One region of the Bradyrhizobium sp. UFLA05-89 genome, then DNA from elsewhere that is predicted to be linked to it. Evidence: riboswitches for the same ligand, from Rfam matches in the RefSeq annotation. Region 1 holds a riboswitch; the other holds the start of a gene.
What was found. Region 1 has a riboswitch for cobalamin ahead of SO139_RS10070 (TonB-dependent receptor). Riboswitches for the same ligand answer to the same signal wherever they lie in the genome.
Positions count from the first base shown of each region.

Region 2: it holds a riboswitch for cobalamin, as region 1 does, so the genes downstream of both, metE (5-methyltetrahydropteroyltriglutamate--homocysteine S-methyltransferase) here and SO139_RS10070 (TonB-dependent receptor) in region 1, are expected to answer to the same signal.

Region 1 covers NZ_JBANBA010000014.1:14,625-22,749, reverse strand. Annotated here, with positions in the region: gene SO139_RS10090 (MmgE/PrpD family protein) at 1-1,423, opposite strand, end outside; gene SO139_RS10085 (acyl-CoA thioesterase) at 1,436-1,729, opposite strand; gene SO139_RS10080 (short-chain fatty acyl-CoA regulator family protein) at 1,997-3,418, shown strand; gene SO139_RS10075 (hypothetical protein) at 3,325-3,924, shown strand; cobalamin riboswitch at 4,025-4,221, shown strand; gene SO139_RS10070 (TonB-dependent receptor) at 4,337-6,592, shown strand; gene SO139_RS10065 (DUF6925 family protein) at 6,634-7,641, shown strand; gene SO139_RS10060 (hypothetical protein) at 7,704-8,125, shown strand, end outside.
Region 2 covers NZ_JBANBA010000080.1:90-8,214, forward strand. Annotated here, with positions in the region: gene SO139_RS31615 (aspartate ammonia-lyase) at 364-1,791, shown strand; partial or broken gene SO139_RS31620 (transposase) at 1,751-1,966, opposite strand; gene SO139_RS31625 (TauD/TfdA dioxygenase family protein) at 2,245-3,168, opposite strand; cobalamin riboswitch at 3,768-3,992, shown strand; gene metE (5-methyltetrahydropteroyltriglutamate--homocysteine S-methyltransferase) at 4,099-6,423, shown strand; partial or broken gene SO139_RS31635 (transposase) at 6,446-6,589, opposite strand; gene SO139_RS31640 (hypothetical protein) at 6,711-7,007, opposite strand; gene SO139_RS31645 (avidin/streptavidin family protein) at 7,351-7,899, shown strand.

The DNA of each region.
Region 1 (8,125 bases):
TCAGCTCCGGCAGGCGCTCGACGAGGCCAAGGAAGCGCTCCTGCTCCTGCGGTGCGATGACGCCATCGGCGAGACTGCGGAACTTCGTGACATATTGCGGCCGGGCAAAAGGACGGGCGCCGAGCGGGTGGGCGTCGGCTACGGCCAGTTCGTCGCTGACAATCGAGCCGCCCTTCAACGTCACGACCACGCGGCCGCCGAACGCCTTCTGCTTGGGATCATGGCTGTGATAGCGCTGGGTCCATTGCGGGTCCTCGATCGTCGAGATCTTGTGCCACAAGGCGACCGTCTCGGGCCGATTAGCACGTTCGGGCGCATAGGACTTCTGGTGATGCCAGCCGCCGTCTTCGAGGGCGACGGCGAAGATGTACATGATCGAATGGTCCAGCGTCTCGCGGCTGGCCTTCGGATCCATCTTCTGCGGATCGTTGGCGCCGGTACCGATCACGTAATGCGTATGATGGCTGGTGTGGATCACGATGCTCTCGATCTTGGTGAGATCGCCGATCTTCGGACCCATGCGCCGCGCAAGATCGATCAGCGCCTGGCTCTGATACTCCGCAGAGTGTTCCTTGGTGTAGGTGTCGAGAATGGCGCGCTTCGGCTCACCCTTTTCGGGCAGTGGTACCGTGTATTGCGCCTTCGGCCCCGACAGCAGCCACGCGATAAAACCGTCTTCGCCCTCCCAGGCGGGCGAGGGCGCGCCTTCGCCGCGCATGACGCGGTCGACGGCCTCAATCGCCAACTTGCCGGCGAAGGCCGGTGCATAGGCCTTCCAGCTCGAGATTTCGCCCTTGCGTGACTGGCGCGTCGTGGTGGTGACGTGGAGCGCCTGCTGCACAGCCTGGTAGGTCGTCTCGATCGGCAGGCCCAACGCAGTGCCGATGCCGGCCGCTGCGGAGGGGCCGAGATGGGCGATGTGGTCGATCTTGTGCTCGTGCAGGCAGATGCCCTTCACCAGATTGACCTGGATCTCGTAGCCGGTCGCAAGGCCGCGGATCAGCGCGGCGCCGTCGAGGCCGCAATGCTGTGCGACCGCAAGGATCGGCGGAATGTTGTCGCCGGGATGGGAGTAGTCGGCAGCCAGGAACGTGTCGTGGAAATCGAGCTCGCGCACGGCAACGCCATTGGCCCAGGCCGCCCATTCCGGCGAGATGCGCCGCGACGGTGCGAGTCCGAACACCGTTGCGCCGGGCTTGAACGGATGAGTAACTGCCTGTGCACGTGCGCTCGCCACGGGACGGCGCGCAACCGAAGCGGCGGCCACGGCGGCGTTGTCGATGATCCGGTTTCCGATCATCTCGATCACCGCGGGCTCGACGGCGACCGGATCGGAAGCGACCTCGGCGATCTTCCAGGCGAGTTGATCGGCCCGCGCCAGATGCTCGGAGGACTTGTAGGTGCGGACGTTATGCGATTTCACGATTGGATATCCCTAGACTTGGTTTGAAGGAAGCGGAGCCACGGGCGTCGGCCGGCCGGATGTGTCGACCGCAACCATCTCGAACGAGCCTTGCATGGCGACCCGGCGAGCGCCTGTGCCAAGCGTCTCCGCGACCACTTCCACGGAGACGGTCATTGATGAGCGGCCGACGCGCTCGACCTGGGCGGTCAACTCGACGAGCTCGCCGACACGGACCGGCGCGTGGAATTGCACCTTGTCCGACGTCGCCATCACGACGGCACAGCGGGCTCGGCGCGTCGCCGCAACGAAGGCGGCCTTGCCCATCAGGCTCAAGGCATTGCCGCCGAACAGCGTGCCGTAATGATTGGCCTGCTCGGGAAGATCACCTCGACGAACCGGGTGGGCTCGTTCCGGCTGGCGATGGATTCGAGAGCGGCCTGCATCGACGGATATCCGATGACCCTTGCAACTTGGTCTTGCTATTCGCAATATCTGCAAGAGCGGCGATCGCGTACAGTACTGAAAAGGTGAAGCTTTGCGAAGCAAAGGCTGTGAATTTGCAAAGTTTGCGAAGTCCGGGGAGGGCGCCATATGAAGAAGGCATTCATGGGCGTGCGCCTGAAACGCCTGCGCGAGGAGCGCAGGTTGACGCAGCAGGCGCTCGCCTCGGCGATCGGAATTTCGCTGAGCTATCTCAACCAGCTGGAGAACAACCAGCGGCCGCTCACGATCGCCGTGCTGCTCAAGCTCAACGCTGCATTCGGCGTCGACGTTCAGTTGTTCTCGGAGGATGACGAGGCGCGGCTCATTGCCGATTTACGAGAAGCCTTGTCGGATCCGGAGATCGGCGACACGTTGTCTGCCGCCGAACTGCGAGAGCTTGCCGTCAACATGCCGGCGCTCGGGCGGGCGCTTGTCGGCATCAATCGCCGGTACCGGCAGGCGATCGAGCAGACTGCGGCGCTCGCCGCGCTGCTCGGTGAGGACCGGCAGGCCGAAACAGCGATCCTGCCTTCGACGCCTTACGAAGAGGTTCGCGATTTCTTCTATGCGCGTCACAACTACATAGCCGAACTTGATGAAGCTGCTGAGCTAATGGCCGAGGAACTCGCGCCCTCGGCAACCGTAACGCCGTCCACCCTTAGCGATCATCTGCGAAAGAGGTTCGACGTTTCGGTTGTGACCGGCGATGCGACAGACGATGTCCAGCGCCGTTTCGATCCGCAGAGCCGGACACTGCATCTTTCGCGCAGGCTCGAACCTGGACAACGTGCGTTCCAGCTCGCAACTCAGATCGCCATGCTCGGCCTCGAACAAGAGTTGAAGACGTTGGTCGAGAGCGCAGGCTTCGCCAATCAGGAGACGCGCGGGCTTGCCCGCATCGGCCTTGCCAACTACTTTGCCGGCGCGCTGCTCATGCCTTACGAGCGATTTCTTGCCGAAGCCAAGGTGCGTCGCTACGACATCGATCTCCTGGGCGAGGCATTCGGCGTCGGCTTTGAAACCATCTGTCATCGCCTCAGCACGTTGCAAAGACCTTCGTCGCGCGGCGTTCCGTTCTTCTTCATTCGCGTCGACCGTGCCGGCAACATTTCGAAACGCCAATCCGCCACCGATTTCCATTTCTCCCGGATTGGCGGCACCTGTCCGCTCTGGAATGTCTATGAGGCGTTTGCCTCTCCCGACCGTATCGTGACTCAATTTGCCCGGATGCCGGACGAACGGGCCTATCTTTGGATCGCGCGAACCGTGTCCCACAGGAGCGGCGGTTATGAATCCCTCAGCAAGACTTTCGCCGTGGCGCTCGGGTGCGACGTCAGGCACGCTGGCGAGCTCGTTTACTCCAGGGGCTTGGACATTCACGATCCTGCGTCAGCGGTCCCCATTGGCATGGGATGCAAGGTGTGCGAACGTATCAGTTGTCCGCAGCGAGCTTTTCCACCGGTCGGCCGGTCCCTGATGGTCGACGAGCGACAGTCGCTCTTTTCACCTTATGCCGCGTCCAAGCCCTGAGACGAATGCAAGACGAAGCTGTTCATTTTCGCTATCTCGATACGTCTGAAGCCGCGGTGCATATGGTCGGCTTCTATCCTTCGGTGCGCTTGACGGCCGGCAGCATCCAGAAGGCAAACCAGGCAATTCGGCTGGTCAAATCGACGTTTCGCGACGAGGTAAAGTGCGTCGTGAAGCACGTGAGATCGGGCATCGTCATCGAATGTCCTGACGTTGCCGAGCGCTCAATCCTGGATGTGTGCGAGGTCGCCGAGCAGAAGCTTGAGCGGCTGAGGATCGAGCCGCTGACTGCGAAGATGGTCGAAGAAATTCTCTCAGTCTCCGGCGCGGAGCTTCGCCGCTGGTCAAAGGACGGTCGTGTCCCAACGAGCGGCAGGGCCTATTTCAGCCAAGGCAGGAAGCAGGTCGGACTTTTTCTTTATCCTCCAGAGGCAATTCGCGAGTTGTCGTCGCGCGCCGATCAGATCACGCAATGGCGCGACGCGGATCGGATTAGCCGGCACTAAATTCCGCCTCGCCATTACATCCAGTGATGTATTTCGATCACACTGTGCAACGAACCGTAGACCATCGTCGCGAACTCGTTTGACGGGGCCAAACCCGAAACCTTACGGTTGTTGCGACGGCTCCCTTCGGGGATTAATAGGGAATGCGGTGCGGGGAGTACCCTTATGCCGCGGCTGCCCCCGCAACTGTAAGCGGTGAACCTCACGTCATTTGCCACTGGGCATCTCGGTCCCGGGAAGGCGACGGAGAGGTAACGACCCGCGAGCCAGGAGACCTGCCGTCAGCCGTGGTCACACGCGAAGGTGTCGGTCGGGGAGTAACAGACATTAGCTTCACCGGAGCAATCGATCGCTCCGCCGTAAAGCCTCGTTCGCTGTGACGTGCCACTGACGTCATACCGAGGCCTGTTGTATGTCTCCCGTTTCTGCCGCTATCCGGCGCCGCCGCGTGGCTCTGCTCGCATCAACCGTGATCGTCTCTGCTGCTCTTATTGAGGCCGGGGCGGCCCGCGCCCAGACTGTTGCAGAGCAACTACCGCCCGTGGAAGTGACCAAGTCGGACGACCCGAACCGCACGCGCGCCAGAGCGACCGGCGATGGCGAAACGACGAGGCGTCGCGCCGCGCCAAACGTCACCGCCCGTGGCACTCCGGCGGCCGATAGCACACCCCCGCCGGCGGCGGGCAACCAGACAGTCGCCAGCGGCGGAGGGATCGTCGGAGCGGCGACCACCGTTATCACCGCCGCCGACATCGCACATTCGCCGGCGCAGTCGCTCGCCGAGATCATCACGACGCAGACCCCGGGTGCCCAGATCACGACGCTTTACGGCGGCCCGGTGGCGGCCAAGACTAGCGTCGACCTGCGCGGCTTCGGCGCTTTCGCCACGGCAAATACGCTGGTCCTGATCAACGGGCGGCGGCTGAACGACATCGACATGGCGCAGGTGGATCTCTCCACCATCCCGCTCAATTCCATCGAGCGCATCGAGATCACGCGCGGCAATTCCGGCGCAGTGCTTTACGGCGACAATGCGGTTGGCGGCGTCATCAATATCATCACCAAAAACGGTGTTAGCGGGCCACCCGTCACGGCGCGCATCGAAGCCGGATTCGGTTCGTTCAACACCAGGCTCGGCAACGTTTCGACCTCGCTCACCTCTGGTCCCTGGTCGACCTCGTTTTACGGCAATGTCGTCAAGACCGACGGCTACCGCGATAACAATCGCTACTCCCAGGAAAACGGCGTCGGCAATCTGAACTACTCGACGCCCGATCTGACGGCGTTTCTCACCGTCACGGGTGACAACCAGGAACTGAGGTTGCCGGGCGGCCGCCTCGTCGATCCGTCGATCGGGCTCGACCAACTCGCAACGGATCGAAGAGGCACCAGCACGCCCTTCGACTACGCCAACCAGCAGGGCTGGAGTGCGACCGCAGGTTTCACGAAGACACTCGTCAACGGCGTTGATCTGATTGTCGACGGCGGCGTGCGCGACAAGAAGCAGCAGAGCGCATTTTTCTCCAGTCCAACGCCGGTGCCGGCTCTCTTCACCTCGACCTATCTCGAAGCCAATCTGACGACGTGGTCGATCACGCCGCGACTGAGCGTGAAGAGCCTGCTGTTCGGCATGCCCTCGCAGTTGCTGACCGGTATCGACTACTATGATGCGAGCTACCAACAGGATCGCGGCGCCGGCCAGGGCCTGGCACCGTGGCACAATTACGACCTCAGGCAACAGACGGTTGCCGGCTACTTCCAGCATACGCTGGGTGTCACGCCGACGACCGACGTCTCCTACGGCGCGCGCGTGCAGAACGTCAACTTGTCGGCGCGTGACAATTTCGATCCTACAGCTCCGTTCAACGCCGACATCGGCGCGCTGCCGCTCAATAGCAGCGAAACCCAATATGCGCTGCACCTCGGTGTCGAGCAGCGTCTCAACGACGTGTTTACTTTGTTCGGCCGAGGCGCGCGTGCATTTCGGACGCCTGATGTCGACGAGCGGGTGTCATCGGGGCCTTCGTTCGATCCCGTGACGTTTGCGTCGATCCCGCAAACATTCCAGCTCAAGACTCAGACATCACAGGATGTCGAGGGCGGTCTGCGCATCAAGGCTGGCGGACTGCAAATGCAGAGCAGCCTTTATCTGATGGACCTCACCAATGAGATCCATTTCAACCCAGTGCTTTTCTACAACGTCAATCTCGATCCGACCCGCCGCTACGGCTCCGAGACCAGTCTCTCTGTCCGCATCAACGACGCGCTGCTATTGCGTTCAGGCATGGCGGTTACTCGTGCGGTCTTCCGCGAAGGGATTTGGGCGGGCAATGACGTGCCGCTGGTGTCGCGCTACACCGCGAATGTTGGCGTCACCTGGAACATCTGGCAGAATTACGTCGTGTTCGATGCCACCGCGCGCTTCTGGAGCGAGCGGCGGATGGATAACGACCAGGCCGGAACCCAAAAGCCAATTCCTGCCAATGGCACGATCGATCTCAAGCTCAGCGGACAGTATGAGCGCTATTTTTGGTCCTTCACCGTCAACAATGTGCTCAACGCGCTCTATTACGACTATGCGATCGCGAGTACCTTCACCGACGGGCGGTTCAGCGCCTATCCGCTTCCCGGCCGCACCTATCTCTTGAAGGCTGGCGCGACTTTCTAGTCTAAGGGCCGCGCCAGAGGTCGCGCGGCGAGGGATCTCGGATGACGGCAGCCGGAGTGATGGACGTCCTTGCCGGTCAGCTTGCTGACGTTGAGGCGGGCTGGAGTGTGGGCACTTTCGGGGCGATCGCCGAGTTCACACGCGATCAGGCCGAGCCGGCCGATCTGCGTTGCGACGAGGCGATGATCAGTATCGTCACGGACAAGGGCGGGATTCAAATCCTGTCAACGCCAAAGCTGCGCCTGTTCGCCTCGGAATCGCCGACGAGCGAGAGCTGGAGTCATCGCGTGGCGCTGTGTCTTCCGCTTGGCTCGTGTGGGATGCACGGGCGTACCACGTTGACGGAGGTCGGAGCCGACGACGATGCTCTGCGAGGCAGGGATCGCAGCGGCATCCTGTTTGATCTCGGCCTTGGCACATTGCAGATCGACGCTTGCATTCGCATAGCAGATCGGCACGTCGTTGCGGCGCTCCGTGAAAGAGTCGGCCGATCGGTGTTTGCGCCGGGGAACGATGCGATGCGCATCATTCTCGCTGCCAATCCGCACCGCGTTTTCATCAGCCGAGTCGGGCGGGCCGAGGTGTTCCAGCCGATCCCGCCACCTGATGGTCGCAGTCCCGACGGGCCACACACGCATGTCCTGCCGAAGCTGCTTGCGCATGGTCGGACGCACGCGGCAACGGAGCCGGTTCCGGACGGCTGGGTTCCCTGCGCCCATTTCTATCCGGCGCATCCGCTTCGCGATCAATTCGGTCGAAAGCATGAATTTCGGACGCAACATCAAGCGGCATTCCAGACCTTCCTTGAGCAATATGGCGAGCCGGGGTCCGTCGCGCTCAAGCGAGACATCATGGCGGCCGTGATGGCGGGGCGAGACCCTGATGCGCTGACCGTTCGGAACGACCGCCTCGGCCGCGCGACCGTTCGGGTGACGCTTCGGCAGTTGGCCGCGGCCGGACCGCTGTCGCAGACGATCATCGAATGGCTCGCCGCGTATGACCGGATCGACCTTGCCGAGCCCGAAAATCCCATGGATGCCCTTCACTGACCGCCAAAAGGCTGTCCCGCAGCAACAGATGTCGCTACAATTGCAGGAGAGGAGATTTTCCAATGGCCTTCAACGTTCTGCCCGCCGCCGCTGACGGCTTTCGTTTGCACCCGGTTGAGCCGCGCAACGCTCCGATGTTCGCCTTCGGTCTGCTGGTGACGGCCTGTGCGCTGGCAAGCTTCGTATTTGCCTGCGCGACTCCGTTTGCGGCCTTCGCAGTCGTTGCAGCCGCGTTGTTGCGGTTGCGTCCGGCACTCCTCGTCGTCACGGGTGCATGGCTGGTCAATCAGGCGATCGGATTTGGCGTGCTGCACTATCCGGTCGATGCCAACACGATCGCCTGGGGCTTCGCGATCGGGGCAGCGGCGCTCGCCGCTACCGCTGTCTCGTCAGCCATTCTCGGTGCGCTCCCGCAGAACCACACGGCTGTGGTTCTGGCGGTCACGTTGGTTTGTGCCTACGCGGCCTATGAGCTCACTCTGTT
Region 2 (8,125 bases), on a different contig from region 1:
GTAGATCAATCTATGAAGAACCATCGCAAAATTGCGGAGTCCGCTATACTCGCTACGCTAAGGCGGACACCTGTCGCGATAGGATCCGCAGGCTGTCAGACGGCATGCGCCATTTGTCCGGAGTTGTTCGATGTTGCTGGTCCCCTGTCGTCAGGCAAGGGAAGACGGCAATGTTTCGGCAAGGCTTGCATTTTGTCTGGACGAGCACAATGGCCGGTTTCGATGAAGCATCATCAATGCGGTGCTCACCGGAGCCGCTCTACGAATTGACCTTTGTCCGATCGCTGCCGTGGCGCAAATTGCTTGGGCGATGAACATTATTGATATCGATAGCCACTCGAAGAAAACGAAAGCGTTGTCGTCATGGGGCAGATACGCATCGAAGAAGACCTTCTCGGTGAGAGAGAGCTGCCCGCGGACGCACTCTACGGCATCAATACCCTTCGGGCTGTGGAAAATTTTCCGCTAACGGGCCGTACCATCGCGACGCTGCCTGAGTTCGTCACAGCAATGGCGATGATTAAGGAAGCTGCGGCGCGAGCCAATCAAGAGATCGGCGCGCTTTCAGCGGAGCGAGCCGAAGCCATCATCAAAGCGTGCCAGGAGATCCTCTTGGGAAAGCACGATGCTCACTTGATTGTCGATGTGCTCGAAGGCTCCGGTGGTACATCCTCCAACATGAATGTTAATGAAGTGGTCGCAAACGTGGCCACGCGGCTGAGCGGAAAACCAGCTGGCGACTACTCCTTCATCCATCCAAACGATCACGTCAATCTCAGTCAATCCACCAACGACGTGCTTCCGACGGCCATAAGGCTCGCGATCTTTCGTGTGTCGCAAGGTACTTCGCTTGCCTTGATGCAATTGGCCGCTGCCTTCTCGGAAAAGAAGAAGGAGTATTCCGAAACCTTGCGCCTTGGCCGCACATGTTTGCAGGATGCTGTTCCGATGTTGTTCGGTCAGACATTCGGGGCATATGGGGCGGTCCTACAGCGTCATGCGAAGCAAGTGGAGGAGTTGCGGCGCCAACTCCTGGTCCTTCCACTCGGTGGTACCGCAGTTGGCACCGGACTTAACTCTAAACCTGGCTACAAACAGGCGGTGTTCCGACACTTGTCGACCTTGATTGGTAACGAAATCAAGCCAGCTACCGATACATTCGATGCGATGCAGAATTTAGACGCGTGTGCGCGGTTATCGGCCGAACTTCGAAATTCAGCGAATTCCCTCTGGAAGATTGCAAATGACCTCATTGTGCTCTCGTCGGGTCCCGGCGGCGCTATCGGAGAAATTGCCTTGCCCGCGATCCAGGCTGGATCTTCGGTTATGCCCGGCAAGGTAAACCCAGTTATTCCTATAGCGGTGTGCCAAGCAGCATTTGCGATCGTGGGGAACGATGCTGCCATCGCGATGGCCTGCCAGCACGGCCTGCTGGAGATCAATTGCTACGACATGCTGGTTTGCGATCGCCTGATCGAGTCCATCATCCTCCTTCAACGTTCGGCGACGATCTTCCTCGAGCGGTGTGTGTGCTCGCTTACGGTAAATGAAGAGCGGTCCCGGCAGAATTTGCTGGCGTCGAGTGCGCTAGCGACAGCACTGGTACCTGAGTTCGGGTACGCCAGTGTCGCCGCGGCTGTAAGAGCGGCGCTCAATGAACATCGACCTTTTCTTGAGATCGCCATCGAACGTGGACTAGTGAGGCGCGAAGACGTGGAGTCGCTCATGTACTGCGCTGCGATTGAAGCGACTAAGACGAAGAGGACTCATGAAGGCGCAGCCATAGCCTGATCGACGCGAGTCGAACGAAGGCAAGGTAGTTGGCGGCAAGTCTGTCGTAGCGCGTCGCTACCCGCCGATATTGTTTGATCCTGTTGAAGAACAACTCGACCTGGTTGCGAGCTCGGTAGAGATAAGGGCTGAAGCAGATCGGGTTGCTGCGATTGATTTTCGGCGGGATACGGGTATAACGACCGCGCTCGCCCACGCTTCTCAAGGTTAGACGCGGCTGTCGGGAGGCACTTTCAAAGCGGCAAGCCGCCATTGCTGATGGGGACGACGGCATCTTGCGACAAAGCCGATATGGCCTCACAAGAACCGGCCCTGCTTTTGATTTGAAAGCGCGGGCCGCTCGAAGACATCGTGGAAATGCGATAACGAAGCAAGCCGAATGCTGCATGCAGCAAATTGGCGAACAAAGGTAGGGTGTGCATCGACCGGATCGCGGCCAATCTTGTGAAGGCGCTAGGCGACCTTCGGTTCCTTGGCTGCCTTGATGCGTGTTACGCTGCTCTGACCATCGATGCTGACGGGTACTTCACCGGCGACGGTGGCGCGACGAACGAGGCGATGCTGATCGCCGTAATCGTTCACCGCGTAATGCTGTGTAGCCCGATTGTCCCAGATCGCTATATCGCCTTCCCTCCAGCTCCAGCGGACGGTATTTTCGAGAGCCGTGATATGAGACTGAAAGACATCAAACAGCTTCTGGCCGTCGTATTTTGGGATACCAACGAAATTTTGCACCAGAGCGCCGAGCACCAGTGTGCGTTCGCCGGTCTCGGGGTGCACGCGCACCACAGGATGGTCAGTCTGATAGATCGTTCTAGTAAAGACTTCGTCCAAGTGCTTTTTGTCGAGCTCGCTGACACGGTCCAGTATAGCGTAGTCAAAGGAGTTGCTGTGAACGGCCCAAAGCTTGTCTGCAAGCCGCTGCAACGGCGGTGCTAGGTCGAGGTAGGCCGCAACGGTGTTTGACCAGGCTGTGTCGCCACCGAAGGGTGGTATTACAACGCCTCGTAGCACCGCAATTTTGGGGTAGGCATCGACGAAGGTTCCATCGGTGTGCCACAAGTCGGCCCGGCTACCGGCGCGGGCAGAGTCAAGCTCGATGATCGACGTCGTTCCCTTTATGGCACCGAGCGTTGGATGAGGTGCCAGACTTCCAAAACGAAGTGTAAAGCGCTCCTGCTCAGCATCGTCGAGATGACCCTGGTCGCGGAAGAAAATAACCTTGTGCTCCAGCAGCAGCTCATTGATCGCGGCGATCGTCTGGTCCGGCAAGTCTCCCGACAGCTTGACGTTTCGGATCTCTGCGCCGATGCGCGCTGCGCGTTTGACGATGTCGGCACGAGGAATGATGCTATCCGACGATACGGCTGCATCCATGGTGACACTCTCCAATTTGCAGGTTGTTCGCCAGACCAAGCTATTCAACTGCGGCAGGAGTCGACGAACGCTAAATTGCGGACCGCATAGCGGAAATCCGCCACAATGCGTGACAACAGCGACGAGCTCTTCTTGTGCTCTTGAGGCGACCTCGTAAAATTGACCGGGTCTGTCAGTTCGATCAATTCCTAGTATTGGTAGTTGACCGATCCAAAATGCCTTGCACTTCGCTGGGACGTTGATGCAGATGTTGCAGTTCGGCGCCGACGAACAAGAAAACCGTCCGCGTTGGAATCGACAACGACGCTCCTCAAGGTCTCGTTGGCCGAGATCTATTTTGCTTCCTTCGTACTGTTCGATCGATGGCGATCTTGACGGCGGCGGAGGTCGACGCCATGAAGGTATAAGACGCACTTTACGACGCACTCGCACGTGTTAGGCGCGAGCTCGTCGAGCAGATCCTGCCGCGTGAAGCTTTGCGCGACGATTGCTCCGGACAGATGCGAAGGGCTCGATGCTTTCTTCGTTAAGACAGACCTGCCCGGCCAGAAGCCGCAGCAAAGGTAATCCGCAGAGGTTGACGTTACCCCTCTGGTGCAGATAATCGAAGTTGTCGAGGTTCTCCAGATCTCTCTTGATCTGGAGCTAAGAGGGAAGCCGGTGCGTCCTCGATCCGTTCAGGATTGAATCAATGCCGGCGCTGCCCCCGCAACTGTAAGCGGCGAGCCCGCATCCATACGTGTCACTGAAGCAGGCGCTTCGGGAAGGCCGGATGCAGGCGATGACTCGCGAGCCAGGAGACCTGCCCCGACAACATAATCGACCACGGGCGGGGTGTCCGGTGGTACGCCAAGCAGTAGGGCGCTTTCGCGGCCCTCCTGCCTGCGTCTCCGCCATAGCCTTTGCTCCAACCACAATGGGGTTAAAGCTATGTCTCTTCCCTCACTTCCTGTCGCAACCCTCGGCATGCCACGTATCGGGCCACGCCGCGAACTCAAACTGGCGCTCGAAGGCTACTGGGAGGGCAAGATCAACGACCGGCAGCTTCTTGAAGCTGCGGCCGGCCTTCGTGTCGCTAACTGGGCACGGCAGAATTCGCTTGGCGTCACCGTCATCCCATCGAATGATTTCTCACTCTATGACCAGGTTCTCGACACGAGCGTCATGGTTGGCGCGATTCCTAAAGCGTACGGCTGGGAGGACGGTCCGGTCTCGCTGACAACCTATTTCGCCATGGCACGGGGCTCGCAAGACCAGGAGCACGACGGTCAAGCCCATCATGGCCATGGCGCCGCTGCGCAGGAAATGACCAAGTGGTTCGATACCAATTACCACTACATGGTGCCCGAATTCCATAAAGGTCAGACCTTCAGGCTTTCCTCCCGTAAGCCGATCGAGGAATATGAGGAGGCGAAAGCCCTTGGCTATCAAACACGGCCTGTCCTGATCGGACCAGTCACCTTCCTTAAGCTCGGCAAGAGCGCCGACTTGGCGTTTGATCCGATTTCGCTGCTCGATAGCCTCGTTCCGGTCTATGTCGAGGTCCTCCAAGAACTGGCGAAACGTGGAGCCGAGTGGGTCCAGCTTGACGAGCCCTGCTTGGTGCTCGATCTGGACGAGACCACACGAAGCGCGCTGCAGCGTGTCTATCGGCGTTTCGCCAAGGAGGTGCCCGGCATCAAGATCATGCTTGCCACTTATTTCGGTGCAATTGGCGACAATCTGGCGACAGCTCTGGGGCTGCCAGTCGCCGGATTGCACGTCGATCTGGTGCGCGCTCCTCAACAATTGAGCCAGATTGAACCCGGCGCCCGCGCGGACCTCGTGATTTCACTCGGCATCATCGATGGCCGCAACGTGTGGCGCTCCGACCTGTCGGCACTCGTGGAGCGGTTCAGGCCCGTCATTGCAACGTTCGGCAAGGATCGCGTGCAGCTGGCGCCGTCCTGCTCACTCCTTCATGTCCCAATCGACCTTGAGCTGGAGACCGATCTCGATTCTGACGTAAAGAGCTGGCTTGCCTTCTCGGTTCAGAAGATCGGCGAGCTCGCGACCTTGGCAAAAGCGCTCGCGGTCGACGGAAAGGTCGTTGCCGCCGCGTTTGCCGAATCGGACTTTGCGGCGACGGCCCGCCGAGCTTCGCCAAAGATCCATGACACGGCCGTTGCCCAGCGTACGGCGGCGATTGATGCGGTTATGCGCCGCCGCAATAGCGCTTTTGAGAGCCGCGCCGAGGTTCAGCGCAAGCGTTTCGGCCTGCCGCTTTTCCCAACGACCACGATCGGGTCGTTCCCGCAGACGGCAGAAGTCCGCACTGCTCGCGCCGCGCGTGCCAAGGGAAAGTTAACAGACGCGCAATATGAACAGTTCCTGAAGGATGAAACGGCTCGCGCCGTCCGATGGCAGGAAGACATCGGACTCGACGTGCTCGTACACGGCGAGTTCGAGCGCAACGATATGGTCCAGTATTTCGCTGAGCAGCTCTCCGGGTTCCTATTTACTAAGCACGGCTGGGTGCAATCTTATGGCTCCCGTTACGTTCGCCCTCCGATCTTATTCGGCGATGTCTCCCGGTCGAAGGCGATGACCGTCGAATGGTGGAGCTACGCGCAATCGCTGACCAGGAAGCCTATGAAGGCCATGCTTACGGGGCCGGTGACGATCCTGAATTGGTCGTTCGTCCGTGACGACATTCCGCGCAGCGAGGCCTGCCGTCAGATCGCGCTCGCGATCCGGGACGAGGTCGCCGACCTCGAAAAGGCGGGCGCGACCATGATCCAAATCGATGAGGCAGCGCTACGCGAAGGTTTGCCGCTCCGTCGATCCGACTGGAAGGCCTATCTCGACTGGGCCGTGGAGAGCTTCCGCATCTGCTCCTCTGGTGTTGCCGACGCAACGCAGATCCATACCCATATGTGCTATTCGGAGTTCAATGCCATCATTGATGGAATCGCCGCGATGGACGCTGATGTCATCTCGATCGAAACCTCCCGTTCTAAGATGGAACTGCTCGATGCATTCACCGCCTTCAAATACCCGAACGACATCGGCCCCGGCGTCTATGACATCCACTCGCCGCGCGTGCCCGAAGCCACTGAGATGAAGGATCTCATCGCGCTGGCCCGCCAACGGCTGTCGGACTCACAGCTCTGGATCAATCCGGATTGCGGTCTGAAGACTCGTCAATGGGAGGAAGTCCGTCCGGCGCTCATCAACATGGTTGCAGCGGCCCGCGAACTACGCGAGGCGGGCTGACGACAGCGTGACCTTGCGCCTGCAACAGCTCCTGCAGCAGCTTCTCCGGCGGGATTGGCGGCCGTCCAATCGACGAATAGAGCGCGACACACTCGCGCTCAAGCGCCGAACGCGGCTCGTTCACCATCGTCCGGGTTGCTTGCAGCGGATGATCACGTTGCCCTCGCCCAGCTTTTACTGTCTCGACGGGTAAGCCTGACTACTTCCATGGACATCGACGAAGACGGGCCTTTTCTTGCTAGACGGCGCTCAACGGAAATTAGTTGCCACTCCGCGCGCACGAACAATTATAGATCAGATTGTATATTCGCTAAAACGTCGCCGGCCACGATTTCGGGGTCTCCAAGCTCAAGGTCATGCAGGCTCGCTTGAACAAACTCCAACACCTTGTGATTGGCCGCAATGGCGCTTTCGCGATCCTCGAAGATCATAACAGCGACACAGATACCTTCGCCTGCATCCAACACGTAGTAAGATCTGAAACCATGCGCTTCCCTTAGGATCTGACCGATACCGCTTTTGGCGCGGCGAGCAGCATCCGCAACCGAACGAACTTTGAGGTACTTGCGAATGACCATGTACATCGAAGCGCCTCGACTTTCAGTTCCACCTCACCCATCAAAGCCCATCGAGCCGCGCTTGGACGAGCTCCCACTCCCGCTGTGGCCACAACGCCCGCCCCAAAGGGCCTGCGCTAGGGATTGTTAGTGGGCGACTGAGAGTGAGCCGACCCGCCTCGTTGCCGTACATGATGGCCCAGAGCTGCGGACAGCTCAACCAAAGCCGGCCGGTTACGTGTCAGCCGCTCGCAACTGAAGAACCCCATCATTCTGCCTCACAGAACTAAAATTCCAGACGTTGATCACAACTCAACCTGTTAGCGCTATCACAATCTACTACCCGTTTAAATTGCCAACGTAAAGTTTTATGATTGAGCCGCTCCGCTACTGGAGCGATATGGAGTCGGAAATGTCTCAAGCAAAGTGGAAATTGACGAACTGGATGGCCGCGGCCTGCCTAGGCCTGTTCCTGGCGGCGCCTGCATCGGCGCAGCCGATCTGGACCTGGACCAACCAATACGGCTCGACTCTGGCGGTTGACAATTATAATGCCAACACAGGTGCGATTTCCGGCACTTACACCAACAATGCGAGCAATAGCTGCGATGAAGGTGCCCCTCAGGCGATGACGGGCTGGCTTGCGCGGTCTAATAGTGGCACGGCGATCAGCTTTTCGGTGAATTTTGCGGGCTGCGGGTCGACAACCGTATGGACGGGCCAGCTGAACACTGCATCGGGATTTCAGGGGCTCTGGCTACTTTCACTCGCCGAACCGGTGATCTGGAATGGCATCAGCGCAGGCGCGGACACTTTCACCTTCGCAAGCGGCGACAAATCGAAATTGCTGTCCGCCGTCGGAGAGACGGCCAAGAGCGGTTCAGGCGAGAAGCTCTCGAATACAAAGAATCGCAAATGACCTGATCTGCCACGTGGCGAAGGAAGGAATGCCAAAACCCTGATCTTTCCCGCCCTCCTCTGCGCCGACGTTCGCTCTGGCTCAACCACGCATTTGGTATGGATCTCGAGATCGAAGTCTTGCCGAGCCTGAATGCCTGAACTGTTCAGGCTCGGCTTTATTCATTGGAGATACGCGCCGACTGAGCGTATCGTAGATCCAATGTGCGAACTAGTCTGCGAGAAAT